2 regions of the Micromonospora sp. DT231 genome follow, and region 1 is predicted to be linked to the other one. Evidence: riboswitches for the same ligand, from Rfam matches in the RefSeq annotation. Region 1 holds a riboswitch; the other holds the start of a gene.
What was found. Region 1 has a riboswitch for cyclic di-AMP ahead of ACPXBU_RS33685 (coiled-coil domain-containing protein). Riboswitches for the same ligand answer to the same signal wherever they lie in the genome.
Positions count from the first base shown of each region.

Region 2: it holds a riboswitch for cyclic di-AMP, as region 1 does, so the genes downstream of both, ACPXBU_RS09575 (C39 family peptidase) here and ACPXBU_RS33685 (coiled-coil domain-containing protein) in region 1, are expected to answer to the same signal.

Region 1 is NZ_JBNCNO010000021.1:48,481-56,317, forward strand. It holds gene ACPXBU_RS33675 (helix-turn-helix transcriptional regulator) at 1-323, opposite strand, end outside; gene ACPXBU_RS33680 (carbonic anhydrase) at 551-1,273, shown strand; gene ACPXBU_RS33685 (coiled-coil domain-containing protein) at 1,338-2,357, opposite strand; cyclic di-AMP (ydaO/yuaA leader) riboswitch at 2,362-2,492, opposite strand; gene ACPXBU_RS33690 (YibE/F family protein) at 2,659-4,032, opposite strand; gene ACPXBU_RS33695 (metal-sensitive transcriptional regulator) at 4,234-4,530, opposite strand; gene ACPXBU_RS33700 (heavy-metal-associated domain-containing protein) at 4,627-4,836, shown strand; gene ACPXBU_RS33705 (hypothetical protein) at 4,850-5,821, shown strand; gene ACPXBU_RS33710 (heavy metal translocating P-type ATPase) at 5,836-7,837, shown strand, end outside.
Region 2 is NZ_JBNCNO010000003.1:300,171-308,007, reverse strand. It holds gene ACPXBU_RS09585 (hypothetical protein) at 1-1,023, opposite strand, end outside; gene ACPXBU_RS09580 (alpha/beta fold hydrolase) at 1,082-1,828, opposite strand; gene ACPXBU_RS09575 (C39 family peptidase) at 1,962-2,810, opposite strand; cyclic di-AMP (ydaO/yuaA leader) riboswitch at 3,043-3,184, opposite strand; gene ACPXBU_RS09570 (hypothetical protein) at 3,469-4,239, opposite strand; gene ACPXBU_RS09565 (hypothetical protein) at 4,373-4,822, opposite strand; gene ACPXBU_RS09560 (acyltransferase family protein) at 4,915-6,150, opposite strand; gene ACPXBU_RS09555 (glycosyltransferase family 2 protein) at 6,427-7,596, shown strand; gene pseI (pseudaminic acid synthase) at 7,727-7,837, shown strand, end outside.

The DNA of each region.
Region 1 (7,837 bases):
CCGACCTCCGGAGCGGGCGTCTCGGCGAACAGCGCGAGCAGGGCGCCGACCTGGCGGTCGGCCTCGGCGGGGTGCCGGAACCGGCCGGCCGGGTTGAGGGTGTATTCGTTGCGCCGTCCGACCCGGGTGCGGTGCAGGTAACCACCGGCTTCCAGGTCGGCGACGATCGCCTGCGCGGCCCGTTCGGTCACCCCGACCTCGGCCGCGACGTCGCGGAGCCGGGCGGTGGGGTCGCGGGCGATGGCCAGCAGCACGTGCCCGTGGTTGGTGAGGAACGTCCAGTTCCGCCCGCCGCCGGTGTCACCCGTCGCAGTGCTCGCCATCGTGTGACCGCCTCTCCGGACGTCCGTCCTGCCCTCGGGAGTCTCGCCCGCCGTGCGCTCGGTGCGCCACCCAGGGGTCGGACCCGACGTCAACGTATGAAATCTAAATCACGCATACCTTGACGCGTCTTGGGGTGCGTGTGACCGTGGAGCCCGGGCCAGCGCCGCCGCCGGCCCGGCTGAAAAGCCCTCTGACCAGGTCAGACGCGTGAAGACGAGGTGCGGGGATGAGTCGTCCTGGAACTCCCGGCGGGCAGCCGGGTCCGCAGCGGACCGCCGACCGGGCGTCCGCGCCCAGTGAGCCGGCCCGGGCGTACGCCGAGCTGACCGCCGGAAACCGGCGCTTCGTCAGCGGCGCCCCACGCCACCCCAACCAGGACGCCGGGCACCGGGCCGCCGTGGCCGACGGACAGCACCCGTTCGCGGTGATCGTCGGCTGCTCCGACTCCCGTCTGGCCGCCGAGATCATCTTTGACCGGGGGCTCGGTGACCTGTTCGTGGTCCGCACGGCCGGGCACACCGCCGGTCCGGAGGTGCTCGGCAGCGTGGAGTACGCGGTGACGGTCCTCGGCACCCCGCTCGTGGTGGTGCTCGGCCACGACTCGTGCGGGGCGGTGCAGGCGGCGCGGGAGTCCTCCGCGACGGGCACCCAACCTCCCGGGCACCTGGGCGCGGTGGTCGATGCCGTGCTGCCCAGTCTGCGCAGGGCCGAGGCCGAGGGTGTGCACGACATCGACGGCATCGTCGACATCCACATCGCGCAGACCGTCGAGACGCTGCTCCGGCAGTCGCCCGTGCTGGCCGACGAGGTGGCGCAGGGGCGGTGCGCGGTGGTGGGCGTGTCGTACCGCCTCGCCGCCGGAGTCGTACGCCCGGTGGCGGCCGTCCCGGCCGGCTTCGCGTCGCTCGACGTGCCGACCGGGTCGGCCGACCCGGCCACGGCCGCCTAGGGGCTGACACGTCGAGGGCCGCCCCGCGTGGTGCGGAGCGGCCCTCGACGAAGGATCCGGTGGGTCAGAGCAGCGACATGTGCACGTGGTCGGTGTGGTTCGACGGCCCGCTGTACGACTTCCAGCCGCTCGCCGGGAACCAGATCTGCCGGTTCCAGATCACGTAGTAGATGCCGAGCCGGTCGGCGTTACGGATGAGGAAGGCGGCGACGTTGTTGCCGTACATCCGGGTGTCGTTGTTGTGCCACGGGGCGAAGCCGCTCTTCTGCAGCGACCAGTCGCAGGCGCGGCCCTTCGGGTGCTCCCACGGCCCGCCGGAGCGGTAGCAGCCGACGAACCGGTTGAAGCCGGCCGCCTTGACCTCCTTGTACGCGTGCAGCGTGCGTGGCGTGATGCAGCCGGACGTGGTCGGGTCGTTCTCGCTGCAGGACTGTGCCTTCCAGTCACCGTCGGCGGTGCGGCCCGGCCCGATCTTGGCGACCTTCGAGGTGGCGTCCACCAGGCCGCCGGTGAAGCCCTTGCCGCCGACCAGGGAGAGCGCCTTGTCGGCCTCGGTCTTCCGCTTGGCCATCACGGCGGTCTGCTTCTGTTGCTCGCGGACCTCGGTGTCGAGGAGCAGCTTGGCCTGCTCGGCGCGGGACTTCACCGCGTTGACCTCGGCGAGCTTGTTCTCGTTCACCATGTTGATCTCGTCGAGCATCGCGGCACGTTGGACGAACGTGTCCGGAGCGTCGCTTTCGAGCAGCATCGCCAGCGCGCCGATCCGACCGGTCCGGTACGACTGGGCGGCGATCTCCCCGACCTGTGGCGCCAGCGCGTCCAGGTCGGCCTTGGCCCGGTCCACCTCAAGCGCCAACTCGAGCTGCCGCTTCTTGGACTTGTCCAGTCTGGACTTGGCGGCGGAGTAGTCGCGGTTGGCCTGCTCGATGACGTCGTTGAGCAGCTGGGGCTCGCCGTCCTCCTCGTGCCCGGACGGCGTGGGGGTCGTCGGGGCGGCGTGGGCCGGGAGGGGCCCGGCGAGCACGGTCAGTGCGGCGATCACGGCCACCACGGGTGTCATCCAGCGGCGTAGGGGTGCCGTCACAATGTTCCCTTCCGTCGACCGCCGACCGGGTTAGCTGACGGGTTCGGGGCGGAAGTGGCCCCTACCGCTGACGCGGATTCACCCCACACACCTGGGTCCCCGGCTCGCCGGTTGGCGATTGGGCGGTGGCACCGCAGGCGCCGCTTCGCGCCTTCATCGGTAACCGGCAGCGAGGTTACCCGAGAGTCGACTGGGTGAGCTACGCCTGGATGCCGACCAAAAGTGTCATTTCGCCATAGCGGTGGGTAACCAGTGACGCGGTTCTCAGGTGGGGGACCCGATCTGGTCACGCTGAGGAGTGTCACCATGCCGTATCCGTGCTCCTGTTCGACTCCGGCCACCCGTCGGTGGCGGTGGATGGGCGCCGGGTCCGCGTCTGGTCCGGCTCGTCGGGTTGCCGCGATCGCGGCGCGTTGAGGGCGGCCAGCGCCTCCGCCCGGTCGTCCGCCCGGGGGCGCGACCGGGTGGCATCGACGGGCGGCGTGGTGTCGGCGCGCCCGGCCGCGGTCACGATCGCGGCCAGTCCGGTGGTCAGCGGCACGGCGGCGATCAGCCCGAGTGTCGCGACCGCGCTGCGGACGATCTCCTGCGCGAGGAACTCGCTGGTGAGGAGCTGCCCGATCGGCCGCGCGTCGGCGGTGAGCAGGAGCAGCAGGGGCAGCGACGCGCCCGCGTACGCCAGCACGATCGTGTTGACGGTGGAGGCGATGTGCGCCCGGCCGACACGTGTCGCCGCACGGTAGAGCTGCCTGCGGGTCAGCCCGGGATTGGCGTTCGCCAGCTCGGTGACGGTGGCCGCCTGGGTGACCGTCACGTCGTCGAGCACCCCGAGCGACCCGATGATGATCCCGGCGAGCAGCAGGCCGTGCAGGTCCACGTCACCCTGGAACATCGACAGAGTCGTCGCGTCCTCGCTGCCGAAGCCGGTGAGGTGCGTTGCCCCGGTGGCGATGGTGGCGAGCGCGCCGGTCAGCACCAGGCTGCCCAGGGTGCCGAGCACCGCGACCGAGGTCTGCGCGGTGACGCCGTGGGTCAGATAGAGCACCACGAACATGATCAGGGCGGCGCCGACCACCGCCACCAGGAGAGGTGACCGGCCGGCGCCGATGCCCGGCAGCACGAAGGTGAGCAGGATGGCGAAGCTGGCCGCCAACCCGGCGAGCGCGGCCAGCCCCCGCCACCGGCCGAACGCGACGATCGCGGCGGCGAAGACCACCGCCAACCACACAAGTGGGGTGCCGCGCTGGTGCTCGGCGATGTTCCAGTTACTGAGCGTGGGATCGGTCGGGTCGGTCAACTCGACAAGGACGACCTCGTCGCCGACGTCGACCCGTGGCGCGCCCGGGCCGTCGGGCACCGGTGTGCTCACCTGTTGGCCGGCGGCCGGTCCGTCGTCCACCCGGACGTCGACGGTGCCGCACGGCCCGTTGCCGACCCTGGGTGTGCCCTCCGGGCTCGACGGCAGCGGCGGGCACGGTTCGGTCACCACCCTTGTCACCGTGCCGGCGTAGCGCGGCACGTCCGCTCCGCCGTCGGTCCGCGGTGCTCCTCCGCGCGGCCAGAGCAGCGCCGCGGCGACCACTGTGGCGACGAAGAGGGGCACCACGGTCATGACGAGGATCCGTCGCACCCGGGGTGGGGCGGACGGAGCGGGGCGGGCGTGGTCGGAACCCAAGTCGAGACTCCCAACGATCCGGTGCGGGATACGTGCCGGCGGGCCGCGCGGTTCAGTGTCGTCACCGAAAGGCGGCGCGGGGCGCGGCGGATCGCGAACCGACGACCACGCGATCACGGACGGTCAGTGCCCGGCCCTGGTTGCCCGGAAGTCGGCCCCTCGCCGCGGTGCCGGCACCCGCGCTGTATCTGCCGCGCTGCGTCAGCCGCGCTTCATCAGCCGGCCGACCGCCGCCATCATCTCGGTGGCCATCTCGTCGGCCCGTCCCTCGGCCGCACCCTCGTGCATGCAGTGCCGGGCGTGCCCGTCGAGCAGCCCCAGCGCCACCTTGTCGAGCGCGGCCTGGATCGCGGAGATCTGGGTGAGCACGTCGATGCAGTAGCGGTCGTCGTCGACCATCTTCTCGATGCCGCGGACCTGCCCCTCGACTCGGCGGAGCCGCGCGAGCAGCTGGTCCTTGCTGGCGGTGTACCCGCGGATCGGGGTGGGTGCGCTCATGCCGACCAGGATAGCCTACCCCCTGGGGGTATGGTACGGTGCACTTCCGAGGGGGATACCCCCACCGGGTACCGGTACGCAGAGGGAGACGATCCGATGGTCAACACGACGTTCCAGGTGCAGGGCATGACCTGCGGGCACTGTGTCAGCGCGGTAAGCGCCGAGGTCGGCGCCATCGCGGGCGTACGTGACGTCCAGGTCGATCTCGCGACCGGGCAGGTCACCGTGAACAGCGAGCAGCCCCTCGACGTGCAGGTCGTCCGGGCCGCCGTCGACGAGGCCGGCTACGACCTCGTCGACGCGTGAGCGGGGGGCCGACATGCGTACCGTGACGAGAGTGGCCGGGTTCGCTGTCGGCCTCGCGGCGATCTTCGGCGCGACGTACGGGGTCGGTCGGGTGGTCGACCGCGCCCCGGTGGCCGAGGGCCGGCACGACGGCCACGCCGACCCGGCGACGAGAGGGCACGGCGAGCCGGCCGACCGGATTCCCGGTGGACTGCTCGTCTCCGACCGCGGCTACACCCTCGACCCGGTCGACGCCCCGGCCGACGAGTTCGCCTTCCGGATCACCGGTCCGGACGGCCAGCCGGTGACCCGGTACGACGTGGCGCACGACAGGAGGATGCACCTGATCGTGGTCCGCCGGGACCTCTCCGGTTTCCGGCACGTGCACCCCGACCTGGCCGCGGACGGCACCTGGCGGGTCGGCACGCCGCTGGCCGGCCCGGGGCAGTGGCGGGCGTTCGCCGACTTCACACCGACCGGGGGTGAGTCGCTGACGCTCGGCGTGGACGTGACGGTCCCCGGCGAGCTGACCGACCGACCGCTGCCCGCCCCGGCGACCAGCACCACCGTCGACGGCTACACGGTCACCCTGACCGGCTCGCCGCAGCCCGGCCGCACCGCCCCGCTCACCTTCACCGTCAGCCGGGACGGCCGGCCGGTCACCGACCTGGAGCCCTACCTGGGCGCGTACGGGCACCTGGTGGCACTGCGCCGGGGCGACCTCGCGTACCTGCACGTGCATCCGGACGGGACGCCGGGCGACGGGCGGACCCGGCCCGGCCCGGCCGTCAGCTTCCTCGCCGAGGTGCCCTCGACCGGCGCCTACCGGCTCTACCTCGACTTCCAGCACGGCGGGACGGTGCACACCGCCGAGTTCACAGTCGTCGCCGGCAACCCGCCGACCGGGAACAACCCGAGCGGACCCGCACCGAGCGGACCCGCACCGAGCGGACCCGCGCCCAGCGGCGGCGCCGACCACGGCACCCCCGGGCACGGGCACAACTGACGGGACCCCACACCATGACCACCACCAGCAGACCGCTGCCCGAGGCGCCCAACCGGATCGAGTTGGCGATCGGCGGGATGACCTGCGCCGCCTGCGCCGCCCGGATCGAGAAGAAGCTCAACCGGATGGACGGCGTGAGCGCCGCCGTCAACTACGCCACCGAGAAGGCAACCGTCCGGTACGCCGACGGCGTCACGCCGGACGACCTGATCGAGACCGTGCGCAAGACCGGGTACACGGCGGCGCTGCCGACCCCGCAGCCGGTCGAGGAGCCGACCGACCCGTTGCGCGGCCCGCGTACCCGGCTCTGGGTCTCGGTGGTGCTCAGCGTGCCCGTGGTCCTGCTGGCCATGGTCCCGGCCTGGCAGTTCGACTACTGGCAGTGGCTGTCGCTGACCCTTGCCGCGCCGGTGGTGGTCTGGGGTGGGCTGCCGTTCCACCGGGCCGCCTGGACCAACCTGCGGCACGGCGCGGCGACGATGGACACGCTGGTCTCGCTCGGCACCCTGGCCGCGTTCGGCTGGTCGCTCTGGGCGCTCTTCCTCGGTGACGCCGGCATGCCCGGAATGACGCACCCGTTCCGCTTCGACATCACCCGCACCGACGGGGCCGGCAACATCTACCTGGAGGCGGCCGCCGGGGTGACGGTGTTCATCCTGGCCGGCCGCTACTTCGAGGCCCGATCCAAGCGGACCGCCGGCGCGGCCCTGCGCGCCCTGCTCGACCTCGGCGCCAAGGAGGTGGCAGTGCTGCGCGACGGGGTGGAGACCCTGATTCCGGTGGATCGGCTTGCCGTCGGTGACCGGTTCGTGGTGCGCCCCGGAGAGAAGATCGCCACCGACGGGGTGGTCGACGAGGGCACGTCCGCCGTCGACGCCAGCATGCTCACCGGCGAGTCGGTGCCGGTCGAGGTCGGCCCCGGCGACGGCGTGGTCGGCGCGACAATCAACGCGGGCGGACGGCTGATCGTCAGCGCCACGCGGGTCGGCGCGGACACCCAACTCGCCCGCATGGCCGACCTGGTCGAGCAGGCGCAGAGCGGCAAGGCCGCCGTCCAGCGGCTCGCGGACCGGATCTCCGGTGTCTTCGTGCCGATCGTCATCGCCCTCGCCGTCGGCACGCTCGGCTGGTGGCTCGGCACCGGCGCCGGCCCGACCGCCGCGTTCACCGCCGCCGTCGCCGTGCTGATCATCGCCTGCCCCTGCGCGCTCGGCCTGGCCACCCCTACCGCGCTGCTCGTCGGCACCGGCCGGGGAGCGCAACTCGGTGTGCTGATCAAGGGGCCGGAGGCGCTGGAGTCGACCCGCCGGGTGGACACCGTCGTGCTGGACAAGACGGGCACCGTGACGACCGGCCGGATGACCCTGGTGGACGTGGTGCCGACGAGCGGCACGGATCGGGGCGAGCTGCTCCGGCTCGCGGGGGCGGTGGAGGCCGCCTCCGAGCACCCGATCGCCCGCGCGGTCGCGGCGGGCGCCGCCGAGGCGGGGTCGCTGCCCCCGGTGACGGGCTTCGGCAACCTCGAAGGGCTGGGCGTGACCGGCGCCGTCGACGGAAGGGTCGTGCTCGTCGGTCGGGTGCGGCTGCTGCGGGAGCGGGGGATCGACGTACCGCCGGAGGTCGAGTGGGCCGTCCGCGACGCGGAGGCCGCCGGCCGTACGGCGATCGTCGCGGCCTGGGACGGGCGGGTCCGGGGTGTGCTCGCGGTCGCCGACGTGGTCCGGCCGACCAGCCGGGCGGCGGTGGCCCGGCTGCGGGCGCTGGGGCTCACCCCGGTCCTGCTCACCGGGGACAACGCCACGGTGGCCCGCGCGATCGCCGCAGAGGTGGGCATCGACGAGGTGATCGCCGAGGTGCTGCCGGCCGGCAAGGTCGACGTGGTCAAGCGGCTCCAGGCGCAGGGGCGGTCGGTGGCGATGGTCGGTGACGGGGTCAACGACGCCCCGGCGCTGGCCCAGGCCGACCTGGGGTTGGCCATGGGCACCGGCACCGACGTGGCGATCGAGGCGTCCGATC
Region 2 (7,837 bases), on a different contig from region 1:
GACGACGGCCGTGGCGTCCGCGACCGGGCCGACGACGTCGACGGTCAGCACGACCCGTACGGCGTCCCGCAACGCCTCCTCGATCGCGCTGATCAACTCGGCCTCGTCCGGACCGTCCTCACTCAGCGCCATCTCCCGGGTCTCCACCGGCCGGTCGACCGGCCCCGGGTCGAACGGGTCGATGCCGGTCCGCACGTACAGCGCCTCGACCGTCGGGTCTTCGGTGAGTGGTCGGTCCGCCTCCATCGCCGCCACCATCCAGACGCCGAGCGGTGACCTGCGCAGGCGCCCCGTCAGGAATCCGAACTCGGCGGCGAGGGCGTCCACCCCGGTCCCGAAGGGAGCCTGCGGTGACACGTCGACCAGGGGCAGCACCAGGAGCAGGGCCAGACCCCACACGCCGCCCCCGTCGACCGCCACCGGGTGGAGGTCGACGGACCAGACGTCCGCCCGTCCGAGCAGTGAAAGGCAGCGGACCAGGGCGGTGTCGAGATCCGGGGCCGTCAGCCGGGCGTGCACCCGGGCCACCACGTCGTCGTCGGACGCCGCTGCCGGCAGTCGCCTGACCCGTCGCCGGACGGACCGGACGGGTGCGTCGGCGGGCAGCCACTCCGGCGGATCCCACCACTCCTCCGGAGTGTCACCGACCGCGCCGACGGACACGCTCAACGGCGTCACGCCGTCGGTCGTCCGCTCGGGACCGGCGGCGAAACCCCACGGATGGCCGGCAGCCGTGTCGGAGATGTCGAGGTCGCCACGGCCCCACCGGAAGCGCTCCAGCAGCGGTGCGACGACCTGGCGTACCGCCTCCCCGCCGGACGCCGACGGGGAGGCCGGCGTCAGCCCGAGGTCCAGGTTCACCCCGGCGCGGGGGCCGTCGACCTCGGTTCGGGACGCGGTGAGGCTCACCGCGCCGAGCGACGCGACGAGCGGCCGGCAGCGACGCGCCGCGTCGTCGAGTCGGGTGTCGACGACGTTCAGGCTCACGCTCGTGACCAGGGCTTGCTCGACAGGGGACATCACCGCGGAATGGTAGGCGTCGGGGTGGGGCGGCACTACGGGTTTATCACCCCGACGAAGCTCAGCGGTACGCGTCCAGCAGCGCCAGGACGGCCGCCGGATCCTCCACGTGCGCGTTGTGGCCGAGACCGGGCAGTGTGGCGACCGGTACGCCGTACTCCTTGAGCTGCGCGTCGGTGACCATCGGATCGTGCTCGCCGCGCGCCAGCAGCACCGGCACGTCGATCGCCGCCAGCAGCGCGCTCAGGTCGGGCTCGCCGACGGCGAAGGCGTTCGGATCCATGGCGAGACGCCACCGGCCGTCGACCTGACGGAGGCCAGCGTCCACCACCGGGTGGTCCGGCGGGAGCAGGCCGGCCAGCCCGGAGACACGCAGGTAGCGGCGGGCCGCCTCGGTGCGGCTGGCGAACCAGCTCACCGGGCGGGCGGCCAACTCGGCGGCGCGGTCCAGCTCGGCGGGTGACCAGAGCGCCTTGATCCCCAACCCGACCACCGCGTCCACGGGCATCCCGGCGTCGCGCGCGGCCAACGCGAGGCCGACCACACCACCCAGCGAGTGCCCGAGCACGACGAGACGATCGTCGAGGGCGAGGGCCGGCGCGATCCGCCGGGCGAAACCGGCGAAGGAGTACGACGGCAGCGGCGGCGTCCAGCCGTGGCCGGCGAGGTCCGGTGCCAGCCACCGGCCGGGCCAGTGTCGTTCCAGGTGCGGCGCCCACGGCAACCACACGTCACCGGTCGCCCCCATGCCGTGCAACAGCAGCAGGACCGGCCGTCGACCGGTGTGACCACCCGATTCATCCACCACGGCCGCAGTCTCCCACGGTTCACGGTCCCGGACGAGAGTCGTCGACGGGGGCGTACCCCGGACCGGCGGGAGAGACGCCACGGGCGCCGGCCCCTCGTGAGGGACGGCGCCCGTGGCGGTCAGCGTGCCTGGGTCAGGCGGAGTAGCCCCGGCTGGCGATCCAGTTGGCCAGGTCGATCGTGGTGATCCAGTACGACGGGTCGGACGGGTTCGCCGAGTCGGCGATGCGTACCGTGCGGCCGTTGTCCTTGTAACCCACGACGGCGACGTAGTGCCCCCCGCCGTAGGAGTGCCAGCTGCCGTCGGTGTCGGTGGCGTCCCCGACGACGTTGGCGACCACGCCCCGGCCGTCGGTGATGGCCTTGACGACGTCGGCCTGGAGGCGGTCCATCTGGGCCGGGCTGGGCGCGCCGGCGAACATCCGGGTCCGGTACGGGGAGCCCTTCACCTCGGCGTTGAGCACCCGCGTGGTGTCCTCGGCCGAGTTGGTGCCCATCTCGGTGGTGCCCAGTTCGGCGCCGAGTTCCTCCTGGGTACGGTCGATCCCGGTGGCGCTGAGCGCGTTGCGGGTGGCCGCCGGGCCGCAGTTGTAGTAGGTGTTCTGCGCCTCGTACTCGTAGTCGAGCACCTTTGTCGCCGGCGGCTTCGGCCGCTCCGGCTTGCGGGTCAGGTCCGGGTTGCTGCTCGCCTTGGCGGCGGGCGCGGCGGCGCTGGTGGCCGGGGCGGCGCTCGTCGGCGCGGCGCTGGCCGACGGGGAGGCGTCTCGCACCTCGCCACGGGAGGCGGCGACGTCGCTGCGCATCTCGGCGACAGTGGTCGCGGTGCGCTGGCCGGCCGGCGCGTCGTCGGTGGTGGCGAGCAGGGTGCCGGTGGTGGTGGCGATCACGAGGGCCGCGGCGGAGGCGGCGGCGATCTGGTACGGGCGCTGGGTGGCGATGCGGCGGAGCTGACGCTGCATGGTGTGCTTCACGGGGTCCTCCACGGATCGGGGGGGAGAGCGGCACACCGGGGCCGGGCCGGTATCCGGGCAGGGGCCAGCGCGCGGACGATGGTCCGCGGATGGTGAACCGCTCAGGGGAACACCCGGCGTGGCCGGGCGGTTGGGCGATGACCCGGGGGTCAGCTCACCGTCACGTGACCGATGAGCGGGGGCACCGCTGCGCCGTGGAGGCGAGGGAACAGCCGAGGGGTGGAGAGATGCTGCACGAGGATGGAACTCCTTCCGAGACCGCCTACCGGGTTAGCTGACGGATTCGGGCGGGAAGATCGCCCTACCGCGGGCCGTGGCTCGCGGATTCACCCCGGACTTACTGATGGGTCCCCGGTTCGTTCATCACGATTAAGCGGGTCGGCGCGGCGTCGCCTCTTGCGATCGGTTACCGCACCGGACGGGACGACACTACTGGCCCGTTCACACCCTGCCAAGCCAGGTTCACCTGCGTAAACCCGGATCGGCGCAGCAATTTCTCCGCGTCTGGCCGATGACGTGACTCGATGGGACAAGCGGTTACGGTGACGCCTACGGGCGACAACCGGACAGGTCGCCAAAAGTGCGGCCACAATCCCGGGAACAATCGAGCCGATCGTGCCGGACGCCCGATTTCGGAATGCGGTGAGCGGGCTCACATAACGGATCGAGCTCAACCCGCACGGGCGGGACGCCAGCGTGTCACGACGGCGGGGCGGGCAGCCCCGGGCACCAGCCGGCGGGCCGGTGCCCGGCTGGGCCGCAGCCGGGCCGCTGCCAAAGCCGCCTCCTGGACAAGGGCGCGCGCCGACTCGGCGGCCAGTTCCGCGGCCCGCCAGGCGGCCCGCTCCGCGTCGGCGGCGGCCTGGTGGTCGGCCCGTCGCGCGTCCCGGATCGCCCGGCTGAGCAGCGCTTCCTGCTCGACCGGGTGCCGCCGGGGATCCCAGCCGTGCCGCCGCCCGAACACGTCGCTGAGCTGCGCCATGCTCAGGTCGCCCCGCCAGTACGCCGCCGTCGCCGCACGGTGCAGGTAGCGCTCCCGGGCGGCGTACTCGGCCGGGGTGCGGGGGGTGCCCGGGGTGGGCAGCGCCCCGGATCCCGCGAAGCGGCGCGCGGCGGCGTCCGCCTCGTCGTACCGCGCCCAGGCCCGTTCCGCCTGCTCCTGACTGATCAGCCAGGCATCGCGCCGCCGCTGGGCCGTCCTGGCCGCGCCGGCCGCGGCGACAGCCACCTCCTCGGCGTACCGGCGCCTGTCGACGACCTCGGCCGCGGCCACCTCGCGGGCGGTCGGTACGGCCGGCGACGGGTCACCGATGGGCCGGTCCCGTTCGGGCCTGGCGACCAGCACGGCGAGCACGCCCAGCGCCAGGAGGAACAGGGCCGACCAGATGGCGGCGGCCTGCGGTACCTCGGTTACGAACTGGTAGAAGACGGCGGTCTCCATGGTCGGCACCTCGCGGAGGAAGCAGAGCGATGAGGGCCCCGCGAGTCCCCTGGCCACGGGCGGGCCACGGGTCGGCGGGGTGCGGAGCTGGTCTGTCGACAGGGCGCGGCGACGGGACGCTCGTCCCGGTGGCTCAGCGCCCGGGTGGACCCCGGGGCGCCCGGCTGCGGGAGCCGTCGACGAGGGGCAGCCGGTCGGACCCGGCCGCGCGCACCGGCAGCGCGCCGGTCACGACGGCGCCCTGACCGCCGGGGAGCGCCGGTTGCGCGTCGACCGACCAGGCCGGGGAGGCCTCCCCGGCGACACCCGCACTCGGCCCGGCGCCCACGGTCGGCGCGGCGCTCAGGCTCGACGCGGCACTCAGGCTCGACGCGGCACTCAGGCTCGACGCGGCACTCAGGCTCGGCGCGGCACTCAGGCTCGGCACGGCACTCAGGCTCGACGCGGCGGACGGGTTCGGCGCGGCGGACGGGTTCGGGCCGGCGCCGAGCGCCAGGGCCGCGACGACGGCGAGGCTGGTCAGCACCCGGGTCGCCCAGCGCGCCACCCACCACAGGGGACAGGTGAACGCGACCGGAAGCACGTCCCCACGCTACCGTCGTGCCGACCCGGGCGCATCGACCACGGGCGTGTCGACGCGCGCCGCGCCGAGCCCGCTGACCAGGGTGGATGGCGTCAGCGCGTGTCCGCGTACGTGGATCGATTGTCGGTCTGGTCGGGCCCGCCGGCCTCGGTGCGGGTCCCCACGCCGGTCTCGGGGGCGTCGTTGCCGGCGGCCCGGCTGCCGGCCGTGCGTTGTCCGGGGACGGACGCCGCTCGGGCCGGACGGCGCGGTGCGAGCCGGCGCATCATCGGGGTTTCGACGTAGCGATGCAGCAGCCCGGCGAGGAGCAGTGTCACCAGCAGGAAACCGAGCACCACGACCGGGCCGCGCCAGCCCTCGAAGCCGGTCCCCCAGTCGCCGGTGAAGCGCAGCACGCTCGTCATCACCAACACGTGGACCAGGTAGAAGGCGAAGGAGACCTCGCCGAGCCAGACCAGCGGGCGGGACCGCCACGGCGACCGCCGGTCCCGCACGTCCGCGTCCGCGGCGGCGGTGATCACCAGCAGGTACGTGACCGCGAGCAGCGTGGTCCACAGCTCCGCGGGAATCCACTGCGTGGCAACCGCCCAGGTGCCCACGAAGATGACGCTGGCCCAGGTCAGCCCCGGGCCGCGCCAGAGTCCCCGGCGCATCAACTCGGCCGCCACCGCGCCCAGCCAGAACTCCAGCGACCGGACCGGCGGGAAGATCTGGGTGAACCACCACCGGCTCACCTCCGGCACCAGGTGCTGGGCCGGCCAGAGCGCGAGGATCAGCAGGGGCAGCGCGACGATCAGCACCACGAGTAGCTTCGGCCGGGCCCGGCGCAGCAGCGGCAGCGCCAGCGGCAGGCAGAGGTAGAAGAAGAACTCGCAGGAGAGCGACCAGCTCACCGTGTTGAGGCTGTAGAACCAGCCCGGCCGGGGATCCCACGCCTGCAACAGCAGCACGTTCTCCAACGCGGCCGCCGGCAGGACCGGGTCGGCGAACCACCAGGCGACGAGCAACGTCGCCCCGAACAGCACCAGGTGGTTGGGGTAGATCTTGGCAATCCGACGCCGCCAGAAGGTACGCCGGGAGTCGCCGACCCGGGCCGACCAGACCAGCACGAACCCGCTGAGGATGAAGAAGAACTGCACCCCGGACAGGCCGAGGCCGAACAGCTTGTCGACAACGGCCTTGTAGTCCGGCTCGGCGATGATCCGCATGGTGCCCGCGTGGAACCCGAAGACCAGCAGCGCGGCGATCCAGCGCAGCCCGGTCAGCGAGGGCAGCCGGAGCGGTGCGGGGGCGGGCCGGGCGGTCGACGGCGCGGCGGCGCTCGTCATGAGCGGATACCGAGGCTTGGCAGGGTCACCAGCACGTTCGTATCCTCCTCGGCACGGCGTGGACGGCCCGGCGGCGACGCCCGCGACGGCCCGGCGGGGCCGCACCCGGGGCACCCTACCGGGTCACTCCCGGGTGAACCGGACGAGTCCCACCGGTCCCGGGCGTGGTGGGGCGGGCGGCGTTAACCTTCCGCTGGGTGGGAGTTCAGCGACTCCACCATCGGCGGTCACGTGCGGTTCCGGGGCCGGCCACCCGGGTCGTCGAAGGTGGCGGGCGTGGTCAATGAGCCGACGCACGCACCGCTGCTGAGCATCGTCGTGCCCGTGTACGGCGTCGAGGCGTACCTGTACCAGTGCCTCGAGTCGATCCGGGCCGACATCCCGGCCGGCGAGTCGGACGCGGTCGAGTTGATCGCCGTCGACGACGCCTCCCCGGACGGCTGCGGCGAGATGCTCCGCTCGTACGCCGCCGGCCACGACCGGGTCCGCGTCGTGCACCTGAGCAGCAACGTGGGTCTGGGTCTGGCCCGCAACGCGGGGCTCGACGTGGCCACCGGCCGGTACGTCTGGTTCATCGACAGCGACGACTGGGTGCCGCCCGGCACGATCCCGGCGGTGCTGGACCGGCTGCGCCAGCACCAGCCCGACGTGCTGATGCTGGATCACCTGCGGGTGCACGAGGACGGCCGGCGGGAGGTCGACGCGAGCAGTCACCTGCTGCGCGGGATCGCCGACGTGACCCGCCTCGACGACCAGCCGCACCTGCTGCGGGTGCAGCACACCGCCTGGAACAAGGTGGTCCGCAGGGACTTCCTGGACCAGTTGGAGCTGCGGTTCTTCCCCGGCTGGTACGAGGACATCCCGTTCAGCCACCCGCTGCTGATCGGCGCGGAGAAGATCTCCGTGCTGGACCGGGTCTGCTACCTGTACCGGCAGGGCCGGCACGGCGCGATCACCTCCACCCGCAGTGGCCGGCACTTCGACGCGTTCGCCCAGTACGAGCGCCTGTTGGACTGGGTCGCCCGCAGGCACCCCGACGAGCGGTTGCGGGCCGAGTTGTTCCAGCTGATGATCAGCCACTACCTGGTGGTGGTGGGCAACGACGACCGGCTGCACCCGCACCTGCGGCGGGACTTCTTCCGCCGGGCCGCCGCGCACTACCGCCGGTACCTGCCCACCGGCGGCTATCCGCTGCCCACCGGGGTGACCGGGCTCAAGCACCGCCTCGTCGGGCGCGGTGACTGGCTGGCGTACTCGGCGCTGCGCCAGGCGCACCGGGTCGCCGGTCGTCTGCGCCGCGGCGCCCCGGCGGGTGGCGTCGGCACCGCGGCCAGCCCGGTGAACGCCGACGAGGACCCGGGGCGAGGGGCGGACGTCGCGACGACGCGGGACGGCGGGAACACGGCGGATCGGCGCGACGCGCTGGCCGGGAGCCGCCTGCCGTGACCACCGCACACCACGCCGGGAGCCGGAGCGACTCCCGGCGCACCGGTTTTCCAGGTCGTCCGCCCGCCGGGTGGACGACGACAGCGGCACCACCGCACGCGGGTGCGGGCAAACCTGAGCAGAGGTCGGAATGACGGCGACAGTCAAGATCGGACCGCACCTGGTCGGTGCCGGGGAGCGACCGTTCGTGGTGGCCGAGATGTCCGGCAACCACAACGGTGATCTGAACCGGGCGCTGGCC